Regions from separate parts of the Blautia sp. HCP3S3_B11 genome, predicted to be linked through region 2. Evidence: predicted binding sites of a transcription regulator. Region 2 holds the regulator's gene; each other region holds the start of a gene.
What was found. The regulator HrcA, encoded in region 2, represses chaperone genes, less so after heat shock. The targets are predictions, from matches to a motif close to TGTTAGCACTCNNNNNNNNNGAGTGCTAACA.
Positions count from the first base shown of each region.

Region 1: a site for HrcA is predicted at 3,585-3,615, ahead of groES (co-chaperone GroES). Genes of this name have one in related genera too.
Region 3: a site for HrcA is predicted at 2,526-2,556, ahead of clpB (ATP-dependent chaperone ClpB). Genes of this name have one in related genera too.

Region 1 is NZ_JBQHVP010000022.1:56,403-61,690, reverse strand. It holds gene ACTNC0_RS15655 (citrate/2-methylcitrate synthase) at 1-1,060, opposite strand, end outside; gene ACTNC0_RS15650 (MarR family winged helix-turn-helix transcriptional regulator) at 1,038-1,544, opposite strand; gene groL (chaperonin GroEL) at 1,618-3,231, opposite strand; gene groES (co-chaperone GroES) at 3,278-3,562, opposite strand; gene ACTNC0_RS15635 (MarR family winged helix-turn-helix transcriptional regulator) at 3,774-4,208, opposite strand; gene ACTNC0_RS15630 (hypothetical protein) at 4,535-4,768, opposite strand; gene ACTNC0_RS15625 (flavodoxin family protein) at 5,146-5,288, opposite strand, start outside.
Region 2 is NZ_JBQHVP010000005.1:88,795-94,082, forward strand. It holds gene dnaJ (molecular chaperone DnaJ) at 1-435, opposite strand, end outside; gene dnaK (molecular chaperone DnaK) at 471-2,345, opposite strand; gene grpE (nucleotide exchange factor GrpE) at 2,406-3,050, opposite strand; gene hrcA (heat-inducible transcriptional repressor HrcA) at 3,068-4,108, opposite strand; gene uvrB (excinuclease ABC subunit UvrB) at 4,517-5,288, opposite strand, start outside.
Region 3 is NZ_JBQHVP010000004.1:57,053-62,340, forward strand. It holds gene clpB (ATP-dependent chaperone ClpB) at 1-2,438, opposite strand, end outside; gene ACTNC0_RS03940 (diguanylate cyclase domain-containing protein) at 2,831-4,270, shown strand; gene ACTNC0_RS03945 (glycogen synthase) at 4,424-5,288, opposite strand, start outside.

The DNA.
Region 1 (5,288 bases), on a different contig from region 2:
TTTTCTTTTCCTCTGCCAGTTGTTTTACATAATCTTTAAATACTCTCTCCCTGGGATCAGAAATAGAATATACTGCATGTCCCATTCCATAGATTAAGCCCTTTTGGTCAAATGCATCTTTATCAACAATCCTTCTTAAGTATGCTTCTATCTCATCCTTATCTGAATAATCCTTTATATGCGCCCTAATATCATCCATCATTTCCATTACCTTAATGTTGGCGCCTCCGTGTTTTGGTCCTTTTAGCGAACACATTGCTGCTGCCATCGTAGAATAAGTGTCAGACCCGGATGACGTAACGACTCTTGTGGTAAATGTAGAATTATTACCTCCTCCATGTTCCATATGCAAAATGAGTGCCGTATCTAAAACCTTTGCCTCTGTAAGGGTATATTTCCTGTCTGGTCGCAGAAGCATCAATAGATTTTCCGCGGTGGAAAGCTGTTTATCGGGATGATGAATATACATACTCTCATTTTTTTCATAATGATTGTAAGCATTATATCCATATACTGCCAACAATGGGAACTCACTGATGAGCTGGATGCACTGACGCAGCGAATTGCTGACACTTGGTTCTTTTACCTTTTTATCATAAGATGCCAGGGTAAGAATACTTCGGGTCATGGAATTCATGACATCCTCCGAAGGTGCTTTCATAATGACATCCCTTGTAAAATTGGTTGGCAATGTCCTACACTCTCCAATAATTCTATCGAAGTCTTCCTTCTCTCTTTCATCAGGCAGTTTTCCCATCAAAAGAAGATATGCTATTTTTTCAAATCCAAACTCATTTTGTCCTAAACAATGAATCAAATCTTCCACTCGATAGCCCCGGTACCACAATTCCCCATCGCAGGGAATCTTCTGATTATCAACAATTTTTGAAGACACTATTTTTGATATGTTGGTAAGTCCTGTAAGGACACCTTTCCCATTTTCATCTCTAAGCCCTTTGTTTACGCCATATTCTTCAAATAACCGCGGAGCAATGTTATCATTTTTCAGACAAACTGCTTCCAATTCTTCAAAATAATCATTCATCTGCTCCGTTGTCATCTCTATTCACCTCCAGATTCTCCACCTCACTGCTCATAATAGTTTCCAACTGCTTCATAAGCTGTAGTAACTGAATCAAATTATCCTTTCCAAACTTTTCGAACACCTTCCCGTAATACTTCTTAAGTGTTTCTTCCTGCGCCCTTAACAGGCTTCGTCCGCTTTCAGTAATTGTAACATAGGTGCCCTCACTGCCGTTACCGTCATGAGACCATAATACATGTCCTACGTCTCGTAGCTTTTCTACCATTTTAGAAATCTGTCGCATCGTCATCTGAAGCTTGTCCGCTAAATCCTTCAGATAGACTCGTCCTGAATAAATGTCGGATGTCTCCTCCATTGCAATATATTGTAATGCAATGTATTCCGGGATACTCATTTTCATAAAGATATCTTTTCTATGCTCCCGGTTAAACAAGTGCCTTTGGTATATCAATTCGTTGGACAGCTTTATAATATCTGTATTTCCTATAGTTTCTGCCATATTACTCCTCCTTTATTTAAAATAAGGGAAGCAACAGACTGTCACTTCCCTTCGTAAAAGAGAATGGATTATTTTAATAGCCCATTTCCGGTTGTGCCGGCATTGCAGGTGCTGTTTCCTTAATATTTGCCACAGCAGCCTCCGTTGTTAATAAGGTTGATGACACACTAATCGCATTGGAAAGTGCACTTCTTGTAACCTTGACAGGATCAATAATTCCTGCATCGACCATATTGACGTACTGTTCAGAAATTGCATCAAAGCCTATGCCCTCATCTGACTCCTTTACCTTATTGATGATGACAGCACCCTCTAGGCCTGCATTTTCAGCAATGGCACGAAGCGGAGCCTCCAATGCCTTGGCTACAATCTCTGCTCCTGTTCTCTCATCACCCTCCATGCTTGATATCATGTCATATACTGCCTTTTGTGCGTGAACATAAGCAGATCCGCCGCCACTGATGATGCCCTCTGACACAGCAGCCCTAGTGGCATTTAATGCATCCTCCATACGATACTTAGCTTCCTTCATCTCTGTTTCAGTTGCAGCTCCAATCTTAATAACTGCAACACCACCGCCGAGCTTAGCCACCCGGTCTACCAGCTTATCCCTGTCGTACTCAGAAGCATCTGCAGCCTGTCTCTTAATCATTGCGATTCTTTCTTCAATGTCCTGTTTCTTGCCCTCGCCATCCACGATGGTTGTATGTTCCTTTGTTACTTTAACTGATTTAGTCTGTCCAAGCATATCAACTGTGATATCCTTTAATTGCATGCCAAGGTCATCGAGTACTGCCTGTCCACCTGTCAGAATTGCAATATCCTTTAACATCTCCTTACGACCATCACCATACCCCGGTGCCTTTACAGCTACGACCTTGAGTGTGCCTCTCAACCTGTTTACGATTAGTGTTGTAAGTGCTTCACCCTCTACGTCATCTGCAATAATCAGCATTTCTCTTCCCTGCTGCATTACCTGCTCCAATATAGGAAGAATATCCTTTATATTAGATATCTTTTTGTCCGTAATCAAAATGTATGGATGATTCATATTAGCTATCATCTTTTCTTTATCATCACACATGTAAGCAGATAAATAACCGTTGTCAAACTGCATTCCCTCTACAACCTCTATCTCTGTCTGCATCGTCTTTGATTCTTCTATTGTGATGACGCCATTCTCTCCAACCTTTTCCATTGCATCGGCAATCATTGTTCCGACTTCATCATTACCTGCAGATATTGCAGCAACCTTTGCAATGTGATCTTTTCCGGTTACAGGCTTGCTCATTTTAACCAGTGCTTCAATAGTTGTATCTGCTGCTTTCTTCATTCCTTTTCGCAAAATAATTGGATTTGCACCTGCTGCTATATTTTTCATACCCTCGCCTACTAGAGCCTGTGCCAAAACAGTTGCCGTTGTCGTGCCGTCTCCTGCAATGTCATTCGTTTTGGTTGCGACCTCTTTCACAAGTTGTGCACCCATATTCTCATAAGGATCTTCCAGTTCAATCTCCTTTGCAATCGTAACACCATCGTTCGTAATCAAAGGAGTTCCGTAAGATTTATCCAATACAACGTTACGTCCCTTAGGTCCGATTGTCACCTTTACTGTATCTGCCAGCTTATCAACGCCTGCTTCCATCTTTTTTCTTGCATCGATATCAAACAAAATTTCCTTTGCCATGTTAATTCCTTCTTTCTACATATAAAATAACTGTATTTTTATTTTACTACTCCACAATTGCAATAATATCGGACTGATTTACGATGATATATTCCTCATCCTCCAACTTAACATCTGTACCGGAATACTGAGAATAAATCACACGGTCGCCTTCTTTTACCTGCATTTCTGTTTTCTTTCCATTCTTTTCACTTCCAGGTCCTACTGCAATGACAACAGCTGTCTGTGGCTTTTCTTTTGCACTATCCGGTAATATAATTCCGGACTGGGTTTTTTCTTCTGCTTCCTGCTGTTTTAAAACAACACGCTCTCCTAATGGTTTTAACTGCATAATCATTACCTCTTTTCTTTATTGTTAGCACTCTCTTGTATTGAGTGCTACTTATTTTGCAAAAAATATATGCTTCATATGAAGCATATATAAACATTTTGTTTCCAAACTGTTTGTTTAAAAAGGATTATAGCACATAAAAAACTTATGTCAACCCATTTTTTCAAAAGAAATAAAAAAATAGCACACCGATTACTCGGTGTAACAATTCCTAGTCATTCTCCAACAATCTGTCTATATTATGACTAATCTGCTCAGACACCCGGTTAAATACCGCCAAAGAACTTTCATCAATTCCTTCCACCACCTTGGCGGTTAACTCTGCCCAGAGAATCTCCATTTCCTGACAAAGATGTTCCGACGCATCAGTCAGCTCATATTTCACATATCTACGATCTTTATCATCTCTTTTGCATACAATGTATCCTTGTTTAACAAGATTCTCTAAAGTAGTAGACATATGACCTTTATTCATCTGCGTGTACCGACATATATCCGTCAATGTTGTTATATCATCATAATGAGATAGCAAATAAACAACTTCCAGTTCCAATCTGTTTAGGTTTGTCTTATTTTTTACATCAACCATAGCTTTTTCAAGAAGACGATTAAACTTTCCACCTCTCAAATTTTTTTCAATATTCATCAAAATTTCACTCCTATTTTGTTTTTACTCTTTTTACAAAATATCAAATTAATCCATCAAAATTTTTTTCATGGGACATCTTATCGTTTATCATATCATATCGCCTACATTTTTTCCACATAAACCACCCCAGTATTTCACTGCCCGAGTGCCATCAAATCCTATTTCTATACTCTTACTTCAAATCCGTTCTTGAACATGAATCTTATATCGTCCTTGGATTTCACAATCACTTCCTGTACAAGACTGCTCCAAATCCCGGCATCGAACTCGCAGGTTATGCCGTCCTGCTTTTCCAAAGTGCGAATGAATCCTTTAAACAATTCTCACTTTGCCTTCTTGCTTTCAATCTGCTCTGCGATATCATCATACCCAGCCTTTGCCTTTTCATACCTTGCTGTAAGTTCGGCATAGTGTTTTTCATACTCATCCTGATTTAATGCCACACGGCTGTTCTCTGCAATGGCAATCTGCATCTGCTCCGAAATGACATTAAGTTCTGTGATGCTATCCTGTAAATCCCTGTCAAGTGAATCCGTCTCACAGACCATTTCCATCATAACTTTGGTGTTAGCAAGAATCCACTAAATTTCATTATGGCTTACCCACTGCAGATCTTAGTTGTTGGTCCGTTCTGCCGCTTCATATTCCGTCATCTGTTCGCCTCCACCAACCAAGGAAATGAATCTAAAGTCGAATACGAAATGGAACAGCAGGGATTTGCAGAATAATCTATTGATAATACCGTATACTATAGTGCCTCCTGTGAGTTATCTATTTGCACACAGGAGGTCTTATCATTTATTTTTCCATATTTCTATTTTCAAATGTAACTATCTTTTTCACACATCAGTCTTTCATAGATTATTTCCATACGCTCTATCTCACATTTCATATTAAATTTTTGAATTCTACAAACTGGAATTTGGAGTGTGCTTTATAAATTTTTTCCGATTCCCTCAAGTTCGTTCATGGAATTCTTATTTTTTTCAAGTTCATCTCTGGCTGTTGCATAATATGATTTATTGAAAAGCATGTCCCATGAAAGATATTTTGCCATACAGTCAAACTGCTTATCAA
Region 2 (5,288 bases):
TTCTTTTTCACAGCCAAAGACAGCTTCTTCAAAAGTAATATTTACGCGTGCACGAAGGTTTGCGCCTTTCATCGGACCGTTATTGGCACGTCTGCTTCTGCCACCGCCGCCAAATAAATCACCGAAAATGTCGCCGAAGATATCACCCATGTCAGCACCGTTGAAGTCAAAACCTCCGAAGCCGCCACCAGCACCGCCACCGCCGTTTTCAAATGCTGCATGACCAAACTGGTCATACTGTCTTCTCTTGTCCGGATCACTTAAGATGGTGTAAGCTTCTGTCGCTTCTTTAAATTTCGCCTCAGCCTCTTTATCACCCGGATTTACGTCCGGGTGATACTTTTTGGCTAACTTACGATATGCTTTTTTAAGTGTTGCGTCATCGGCGCTTTTGTCCACGCCTAAGACTTCATAATAATCTCTCTTATCAGCCATGATTTATTTATTCCTATGCCCTAATTTGCTCTAAATTAAACTTCTTTGTAGTCAGCATCTACAACATCATCGTTGCTTCCTGCTCCAGTGTTTCCAGCTCCGCCCATGTTGTTCATGTCCGGACCAGCCTGGCCGCCTGCCTGCTGTGTCTGCTCATACATCTTAGCGAACAGTTTCTGAGCACTTTCCATCATCTTCTCCTGAGCAGCTTTGATATCAGCTACCTGAGAGTCTGTCATCTCTTCTGCATTTGCAGTCTGGGACAGTAAGTCTTTCAGTGCATTCAGATCTGCTTCTACAGCAGCTTTATCGTTAGCATCAATCTTGTCGCCAGCTTCTTTCAGTGCATTCTCAACCTGGAATACCATGGAATCAGCGTTATTTCTTGTATCGATTGCTTCTTTACGTTTCTTATCCTGAGCTTCGAACTCAGCAGCTTCTTTGACTGCTTTATCGATATCAGAATCAGACATGTTAGAACCAGCTGTGATTGTAATATGCTGTTCTTTACCTGTTCCAAGGTCTTTTGCAGATACATTTACGATACCGTTTGCATCAATATCAAATGTAACTTCGATCTGCGGAACACCACGACGTGCTGGCGGGATTCCATCCAGACGGAACTGTCCAAGGGATTTGTTGTCTTTCGCAAACTGACGCTCACCCTGTACAACGTTGATATCTACTGCTGTCTGGTTGTCTGCTGCTGTAGAGAAAATCTGGCTCTTTCTCGTAGGAATAGTAGTATTTCTCTCGATCAGTCTTGTTGCGATACCACCCATTGTCTCGATAGACAGTGACAGTGGAGTAACATCCAGAAGAAGAATATCGCCTGCGCCTGCATCACCAGCAAGTTTACCACCCTGGATAGAAGCACCAAGTGCAACACATTCATCCGGATTTAAGTTCTTGCTTGGCTCTTTGCCAGTTAACTGTCTTACTTTATCCTGTACAGCCGGGATACGGGAAGATCCACCAACCAGAAGTACCTGGCCAAGTTCAGATGCTGTGATACCTGCATCAGAAAGTGCGCGACGTACCGGTTCAGCTGTCATTTCTACTAATTCATGTGTTAATTCATCAAATTTAGCTCTTGTAAGGTTCATATCGAAGTGTTTCGGGCCTTCTGCTGTAGCTGTGATGAATGGCAGGTTGATGTTTGTAGTTGTTGCGGAAGAAAGTTCTTTTTTCGCTTTCTCTGCAGCTTCTTTTAATCTCTGAAGTGCCATTTTATCATTGCTTAAGTCAACGCCTTCTGCTTTCTTGAACTCAGCAAGCATATAATCTGTGATCTTCTGGTCGAAGTCATCACCACCAAGACGGTTGTTACCAGCTGTGGAAAGAACTTCGATAACGCCATCACCGATCTCGATAACGGATACATCGAATGTACCACCACCTAAGTCGTATACCATAATCTTCTGTTCTTTTTCATTGTCAAGACCATATGCAAGAGCTGCTGCTGTAGGCTCGTTGATGATACGTTTTACATCAAGACCTGCGATCTTACCTGCATCTTTTGTTGCCTGACGCTGTGCATCGTTAAAATATGCCGGAACTGTGATAACTGCTTCTGTAACTTTCTCACCAAGGTATCCTTCTGCATCTTTTTTCAGTTTCTGAAGGATCATAGCGGAAATTTCCTGTGGAGAATATTTCTTGTCATCGATTGTAACACGGTAATCTGTACCCATCTCTCTTTTAATAGAAGAAATTGTTCTCTCTGCGTTTGTAACTGCCTGACGTTTTGCAGGTTCACCTACAAGACGTTCTCCTGTTTTTGTGAAAGCGACAACTGATGGTGTTGTTCTTGCGCCTTCTGTATTAGCGATAACTGTTGGCTGTCCGCCTTCCATTACGGCTACACAGCTGTTTGTTGTACCTAAGTCAATACCAATGATTTTTCCCATAATCTTGTTCCTCCTGTTTATTTTCAACTAGATTTGATATATTCTATATTTTCATGTAAATTAGTTGGCTACTTTTACCATACTGTGGCGGACTACGAAATCCTTGTAGGTGTAACCTTTCTGGAATTCTTCTACCACAATATTCTCACCGGCTTCTTCATCCTCCACATGCATTACTGCGTTGTGGAAGTTCGGATCAAATTCCTTACCCACTGCTTCAATCGGTTTCACGCCCAGCTCATCTAATGTGGTGATCAGCTGTTTGTAGATCATCTTCATGCCATCTGCAAAAGAATCTCCTTCAGGTGCCTGTGCAAGACCTCTCTCGAAGTTATCCACAACCGGAAGGATTTTCTCAACAATATCCTTGGCTCCGATGATGTACATGCTGGATTTCTCTTTCTCCGTTCTCTTACGGAAGTTATCAAATTCAGCCATGTTTCGTTTCAGTCTGTCTGTCAGATCTTCGATCTGCTGTTCAAATTTATCTTTTTCTTTTTTCTTCTTACCGAAGAAAGAAGTTTTTGATTTGCTGTCTTTCTTGTCATCCTGGGAAGCTTCCTCGTCTCCATCCTCTACCGGGATTTCTTCTGCTTCTTCTTCACCATTCTCTACAACTTCAGGTTCATCCTCAACAGTTTCTTCTGTTACAGGAGTCTCTGTTGTTTCTTCCTCCAAAGCTGTGTTCTTTGTTTCTTCTGACACTCTCTATTACCGCCTTTCTAACTCTCTTTCTTAATCAGTTCGTCCAGCTGGACTTTCAAAGCCTTCAGGCTGTCAACTACATTTGCGTAATCCATTCGCTTCGGACCGATGATACCAATGGTACCATGCATTCCTTTTCCAAGTTCATAGGTAGCTGTCACCACACTGCAGTCCTTCATAGTCTGCACCGGCATCTCATCACCAATGTACACCTGAATTCCTGTGTTCTCGGTATCAGACATTCTCTCTTTCACCAGATCTACCAGATCCTGCTTCTCTTCAAATGCTGAGATCAGCTCACTTGCTTTACTTGTATCTGCAAGCTCCGGATATTTGAAAATGTTTGTTGCTCCTGAAGTATATATCTGCATATCGTCTTCATCTACCTGAATGGTATCTGCCACTGCATCAAGGACTGTTCCAACTACAGAACTGTGTACACCTGCCTGTTCTTTAAGGCGGGCGATCATTCCGAGGTTAATGTCCTGAATCGGCACACCATTTAAGTTGGTATTGAGAAGAAGATTTAATTTCAGGATTGTCTGATCGTCCATCTCCTCATCCAGATTGATGATCTGGTTTCGGATGACGTTGTTATCACTAACTACTACTGCCACAAGCTGAAGTGGTGTCACGCGGGAAAGCTGTATGAATTTAATCTTGCTTCCGCTGTACTGTGGCACAGAAATCATTGTTGCATAATTGGTATTGGAGGCGAGTACCTTCGCTACCTGTTTAAGCATCTTATCCAGTTTATCTGTTTTCTCAATCATGAGATCTCTGATTTCCTGGACTTCTGATTCCTTTTCTTTCATCAGCTCGTCAACGTAGAGGCGATAACCTTTATCAGAAGGAATTCTTCCGGCTGAGGTGTGTGGCTGTACGATATATCCCATATCGGTCAGGTCTGACATCTCGTTCCGGATGGTGGCAGAGCTTACATTTAAATCTGCAAACTTGGAAATGGTTCGTGAACCGACGGGCTCACCTGTTTCCATGTAGGTTTTGATGATGGCTTTTAGTATTTTCTTTTTACGATCATCTAATACCTGATCCATGAAGTTCCACTCCTTTTCTGCCTTTGTTTTCAGGCTGTTAGCACTCAACTTTTAGGAGTGCTAACAGCTTATGTTCATAAGATAGCACTCTTGATTGGGTTTGTCAATATTATTTTGTGAATTTTTTGTTATTTTATGAACAATGGAGATTATTAAGATTATGTTATAGAAAGGGACGCTAGGAGAAATTATTAATAATTTCTCCCCGCTGGCTGTTCATGACGATTATACAGGCGGGGCTCTCGCCTGGGAGGCGAATCGCCTCTTCTATAGCAATCCTTGTAAATAATGCATTTAAGACAGTTCAGCAAAGTGTGAAAGACAAGGAAGATATCTGCAGGCGTGTTGACGCACGGCAAAGATATCTGACGCAGGATTTCACACTCTGATGGGCTGGATTAAGAAACATTATTTGTCCAGCGTATCCAGGTTCTTTTTCAGGTCGATCATTTTGTCGCGGAGTTCGGCGGCCTGTTCGAAGTTGAGGTCTGCTGCGGCGGCGCGCATTTGTTTTTCTACCTGGGCGATGAGTTTGGTGAGTTCTTTGCGGGTCATGGACTCTGGGTCTTTCTGGAGTCGGACCTCGGTTTCAGCTACTGCTTTAGATACGGCGATGAGGTCGCGGACTGCTTTTTTGATGGTGGTGGGGGTGATTCCATGTTCTTTGTTGTAGGCTTCCTGGATGGTGCGACGGCGGTTGGTTTCGGTAATGGCTTTGTACATGGAATCGGTCATGTTGTCTGCGTACATGATCACGTGGCCTTCGCTGTTTCGGGCAGCTCGTCCGATGGTCTGGATGAGGGAGGTTTCGGAACGGAGGAAACCTTCTTTATCTGCATCCAGGATTGCTACCAGGGTAATTTCCGGGATGTCCAGGCCTTCCCTGAGGAGGTTGATTCCTACCAGTACATCAAAGACATCCAGACGCATATCGCGGATGATGCGGGCACGCTCTAAGGTATCGATATCAGAATGGAGATAGCGGACCCGAATTCCTACTTCTTTCATATATTCTGTCAGGTCTTCTGCCATTCGTTTGGTGAGAGTGGTGATCAGAATTTTGTGTTTCTTTGATACTTCTTTGTTTACTTCTCCGATCAGATCGTCGATTTGTCCTTCAATGGGGCGGACTTCTACTTTCGGATCCAGAAGTCCTGTTGGACGGATGATCTGTTCTGCG
Region 3 (5,288 bases), on a different contig from region 2:
ACCGGGTCATAGCCATTTTCGATAACCTGATCCTTGGCTGCATCTGTCAGTTCCAGGGAAAGCTCCTGGTCTGCAAGACGTTTGTCAAGCTCGCCGACCATCAAGTCTACTATCTTACCAATATTGGATTTTGTCAAGGGCTTAAACATAATTATTTCATCCAGACGGTTCAGGAATTCCGGACGGAAATGACCTCTCAGATCATCCATAACCTGGCTTTGAGCCTCAGGTTTGATCTCCCCATTCTCATCAATACCATCCAGCAGATACGGAGAACCGATGTTGGAAGTCATGATAAGAATTGTATTCTTAAAGTCAACTGTACGTCCCTGAGAATCTGTGATACGACCATCATCCAGTACCTGCAACAGTACGTTAAACACATCCGGATGTGCTTTCTCAATCTCATCGAAAAGTACGACACTATATGGTTTACGGCGGACTGCCTCAGTAAGCTGGCCGCCCTCCTCATATCCTACATATCCCGGAGGCGCTCCGATCAGTCTGGATACAGAATACTTCTCCATGTATTCACTCATATCAATTCTGACCATATTCTGTTCATCATCAAACAGATTCTCTGCCAGAGTCTTGGCAAGCTCTGTCTTACCTACACCTGTAGGACCAAGGAACAGGAAGGAACCGATTGGTTTGGTCGGATCCTTGATACCGGCTTTGGAACGAAGAATTGCATCTGTAACCCTCTTCACACCTTCATCCTGGCCTACAACTCTCTTGTGGAGCTGATCTTCCAGAGTAAGGAGTTTCGCTCTCTCGCCTTCTGTCAGTCTTGTCACAGGAATACCGGTCCATCTGGAAATGATCCTTGCGATCTCATCATCAGTAACTGCCTCATGTACCAGACTTCTGTCACTTTCCTTCACACTCTTCTCTTCGATTTCCAGCTGCTGCTGTAATTTCGGAAGCTCACCGTACTGTAACTGTGCAGCCTTCTCCAGATCATAGTTCTGTTTTGCTTTCTGGATCTGCTTATTCACATCCTCGATCTGCTCACGAAGCTTCTGCAATTTCTCTACAGAATGCTTCTCATTATCCCACTGTGCTTTCTGTGTATTAAAGGTATCACGAAGCTCTGCCAGCTCTTTCTGAAGTGTTTCCAGACGTTCCTTACTCAGGTTATCTGTCTCTTTCTTCAGTGCAGATTCCTCAATCTCCAGTTGCATGATCTTACGGCGCTGTTCATCCAGCTCTGAAGGCATGGAATCCAGCTCTGTCTTGATCAGGGCACAGGCCTCATCCACCAGGTCAATGGCCTTATCAGGAAGAAAACGGTCTGTGATATATCTGTGGGAAAGTGTAGCTGCTGCAACCAGCGCACTGTCTGTGATCTTAACACCATGGAAGACCTCATATCTCTCCTTCAGACCACGAAGGATGGAAATGGTATCCTCCACTGTGGGCTCATCCACCATAACCGGCTGGAAACGACGTTCCAGAGCTGCATCTTTCTCAATATACTGACGGTACTCATCCAGAGTTGTGGCACCAATACAGTGAAGCTCACCTCTGGCAAGCATAGGCTTCAGCATATTGCTGGCATCCATAGCTCCATCTGTCTTACCTGCACCAACGATCAGATGTAACTCATCAATGAAAAGAATGATGTTTCCTTCACTCTTCTTTACTTCTTCAAGGACTGCTTTCAGACGTTCCTCAAACTCACCTCTGTATTTGGCACCTGCTACCAGAGCGCCCATGTCCAGGGCAAAAATCTTCTTATCCTTCAGACCTTCCGGCACATCCTCTGCCACGATTCGCTGTGCAAGGCCCTCGATTGCTGCAGTCTTACCTACACCAGGCTCACCGATAAGCACCGGATTGTTCTTGGTCTTACGTGAAAGGATTCTGATGATATTACGGATTTCCTCATCACGTCCGATCACAGGATCCAGCTTCTGGTTACGTGCCTTTTCGACTAAATCCTCGCCATATTTATTCAAAGTATCATAAGTAGCTTCCGGATTGTCACTGACTACACGCTGATTGCCTCGTACTGTAGAAAGTGCCTGCAGGAAACGCTCCTTAGTAATGCCAAATTCCTGAAACAGTTTCTTCATGCTTGGACTTGGATATCTCAACAAAGCAAGGAATAAATGCTCTACAGAGACATATTCATCACCCATTGCCTTGGCTTCATCCTCTGCACTGACCAGAGCCTTGTTCAGATACTGTCCGAAACGAAGCTCACCGCCAGATACCTTAACCCTGGCATCCAGTGCCTGATTCAGAGAATTTCTGAAATAATCCTTATCTATCTCCATCTTCTCGATCAGTTTAAGAATCAGGCTGTCTTCCTGTTCCAGCAGAGCATATAAAAGATGCTCCTCTTCAATCTCCTGGTTGCCAAACTGATAAGCAACCTTCTCCAGATCCTGGACAGCCTGTACGGATTTCTGTGTAAATTTACTGATATTCATAGGCTAACCCTCCTCTTATATGAGAAATATCTCTCCCGAAGGAGAAATATGTTGTTTTCTTTGTTCTGCATGTAATATAACACACGTTGTTAGCACTGTCAAGAGGTGAGTGCTAATTTTTTTTTCAACTCCTCTAAAATTTTTATTTGCAGTTTTTGATTTCACTTAACGTTATATAAGTTCCTACGAAAAGATGTTTCTTATGTGTTGTACTGTTTCAGGAGTGCATCTAACAGGCGGTATGCTTCTTCACGATAATATTTGGAATGCTTTGCATGAAGCTCGTCCAGGTTGATGTTTGCAAAGATTTATGAATCGTATTGCTTTTCACACAGGAATAAGTATAATATAAGTATAATACATGAAGAAAAGGATGTGGAGGAGTAAGGAGTATGGAGCGTTTTCGACAGCGATATGGGATTGCTCTGACGAAAAAGAAATTGCGGGAGATCATCCTGATGCTGATGGCCTGGGAAGCGGTGTTTGCCTTTTCTTATCTGGGATACATTGAGCTTCCGGCCATTTCCACCACCACGTTGCACATTCTTGTGATTGTGGCGGCTATGATGCTGGGGGCACAGGGGAGTGTGCCGGTGGTATGCGTTTTTGTGGTCACGTCCATGTGGATCGGCACCTACAGCCTGTCCCAGCTCGACCGGATATTTTCTCCCTTTGCCAGCGGAATGCCCCTTGGATCCATAATGCTGGTATTTGCTCGCGTGCTGTTTGCGGCGGGAGCCGGTTGGCTCTTCGACCTTTATTTTCGGAAGCCTCGCAGGTATGTCTATCTGGGCATTGCGGGGATTGCGGCTGCCAGCACCTTTCTTCATGGGCTGTGCGTTTTTGCCGCGTTATATTGCAGCTTCCCTATGCTACGGCAAATGATTTTAGAGAATCTGTTTTCTTATCCCATATTTCGGGACTGGCTGTCCTATGTCCTGGCGATCATCGCCTGCTGCGGCATCCATTGGGTTCTGACTAGGAAGTCGGTGAAAAACAGATTGTCGCAGCTATGCGACTGTCCTCCGGCAATGCAAGAATCCGGAAGCCGGAAGCAGCTGATCTATTCGGAAACCGTTGCGGTAGTGGTGGGCATTCTGTGCATCCTGTTTCTGCGAAAGGCCATCTTCAAGGAGCTGTACCTGCAAGGCATAGATGTCAGCGAAAACCTGCACCAAAATATCACCGCCTTTTTGCTGCAAACGCTGGTGGCTCTGTTGGCGCTCTTTAGTGTTGTCAGCGTTCTGATCCAATGGATTTACGAGTATTATACGGCACAGCGGATTCGGATGAACAAAAAGCTGATGGAGCAGCGTATGAAAAGCTCCGTAGATGTTCTGACCGGCGTATTCAGTCGGCTGGCGTATCATGAGTATCTGGAGCAGTACGCGGATTCCGTTCCGGCAGATCTGACCGTCTTTCTCATGGACATCAACGGCTTAAAGGGTGTCAATGATGCCCTGGGGCATGAGGCGGGGGACGAGCTGATATGCGGCGCTGCCCAATGTATCACCCAGGCGGTGAGGGATCGGGGGAAAATCTTCCGCATCGGTGGGGATGAGTTCGTGGTGCTGGGTCAAATGACCCAAACCCAGGCGCAGGAAATTCTGGCGGCGCTGCAACGGATTGCGGCGGCCTGGTCCGGGACGAAGGTGGGGACGCTGAGTATTTCCTCCGGGTGCGCCTTTGCCGGCGACCATCCGGATTTGTCCGTAGAGCAGCTTACCAAGGCAGCAGATTTGTCCATGTATGCCCAGAAACAGGAATATTACCGGGCAAAGAAACTGTCCTCTGGCACACCCGTCTCTAGTGGGAACGGGGTGCGTCCATAAAAAGAAAAGGGATTTCTGCCATCCGGGCAATCAGTTGCCGGGGCAGAAATCCCTTTTTACGTGCCCAGCGAGGGCACGTTCTCTACTCGATTACTGTGCTCAGGAAATTTAATGGTGCCTGGCAGCATTACGTCTGAGCATATTGTCAGCACACTAATCTCTTGGCGTTAAACCTACATACATATCTTTGTACTGTTTTGCACTCTTTTCCCAGGAAACATCTTTATTCATATCGCGGATCACCATATCATCCCAGGATTTTCTGTTCTCGAAATAGAGCGTCTTTGCTCTGTTGATCGCATCGTAAAGCAGCCCGCTTTCATATCTGTCAAATGTAAAACCGTTTCCTGTATTTTCAAACATATTATAAGGCTGAACCGTATCTTTGAGTCCTCCGGTCTCTCTTACAATCGGAACTCCACCATATCTCATGGCTATAAGCTGTGTAAGTCCACATGGTTCAAATCTTGATGGAACCAGAAGTGCATCACATCCTGCATAAATATTGTGAGCCACATTTTCATTGTAAGCAATATATGCACAGAAATTGCCTTTATATTTGTTTTCATAATAGCGGAATGTATTTTCATACTGAGAATCACCAGTACCAAGAACAACCACCTGCGTATGTTCATCCATAATTCCCGGGATTACGTCATTTACAAGATCAAGACCTTTCTGGTTGGTGAGACGTGAAATAAGTCCGATTACCATCTTATGCTCATCTACATCCAGCCCCAGAGATTCCTGAAGAGCTTTTTTATTAATCTTTTTATTCTTTATCGCTGACTTCTCATCATAATCAGCAGCTAACAGCTTATCAGTTGCAGGATTCCAGATATCCGTATCAATACCATTCACAATTCCCAAAATCTTATTGTTGTGATATCTTAAATGCTCTGCAAGTCCCTCTCCATATTCCTCTGTCTGAATCTCCCAGGCATAGGTGTTACTTACAGTTGTAACTTTATTGCTGTAAGCGATGCCACCCTTTAACATATTGGCATCCAGCCAGTTC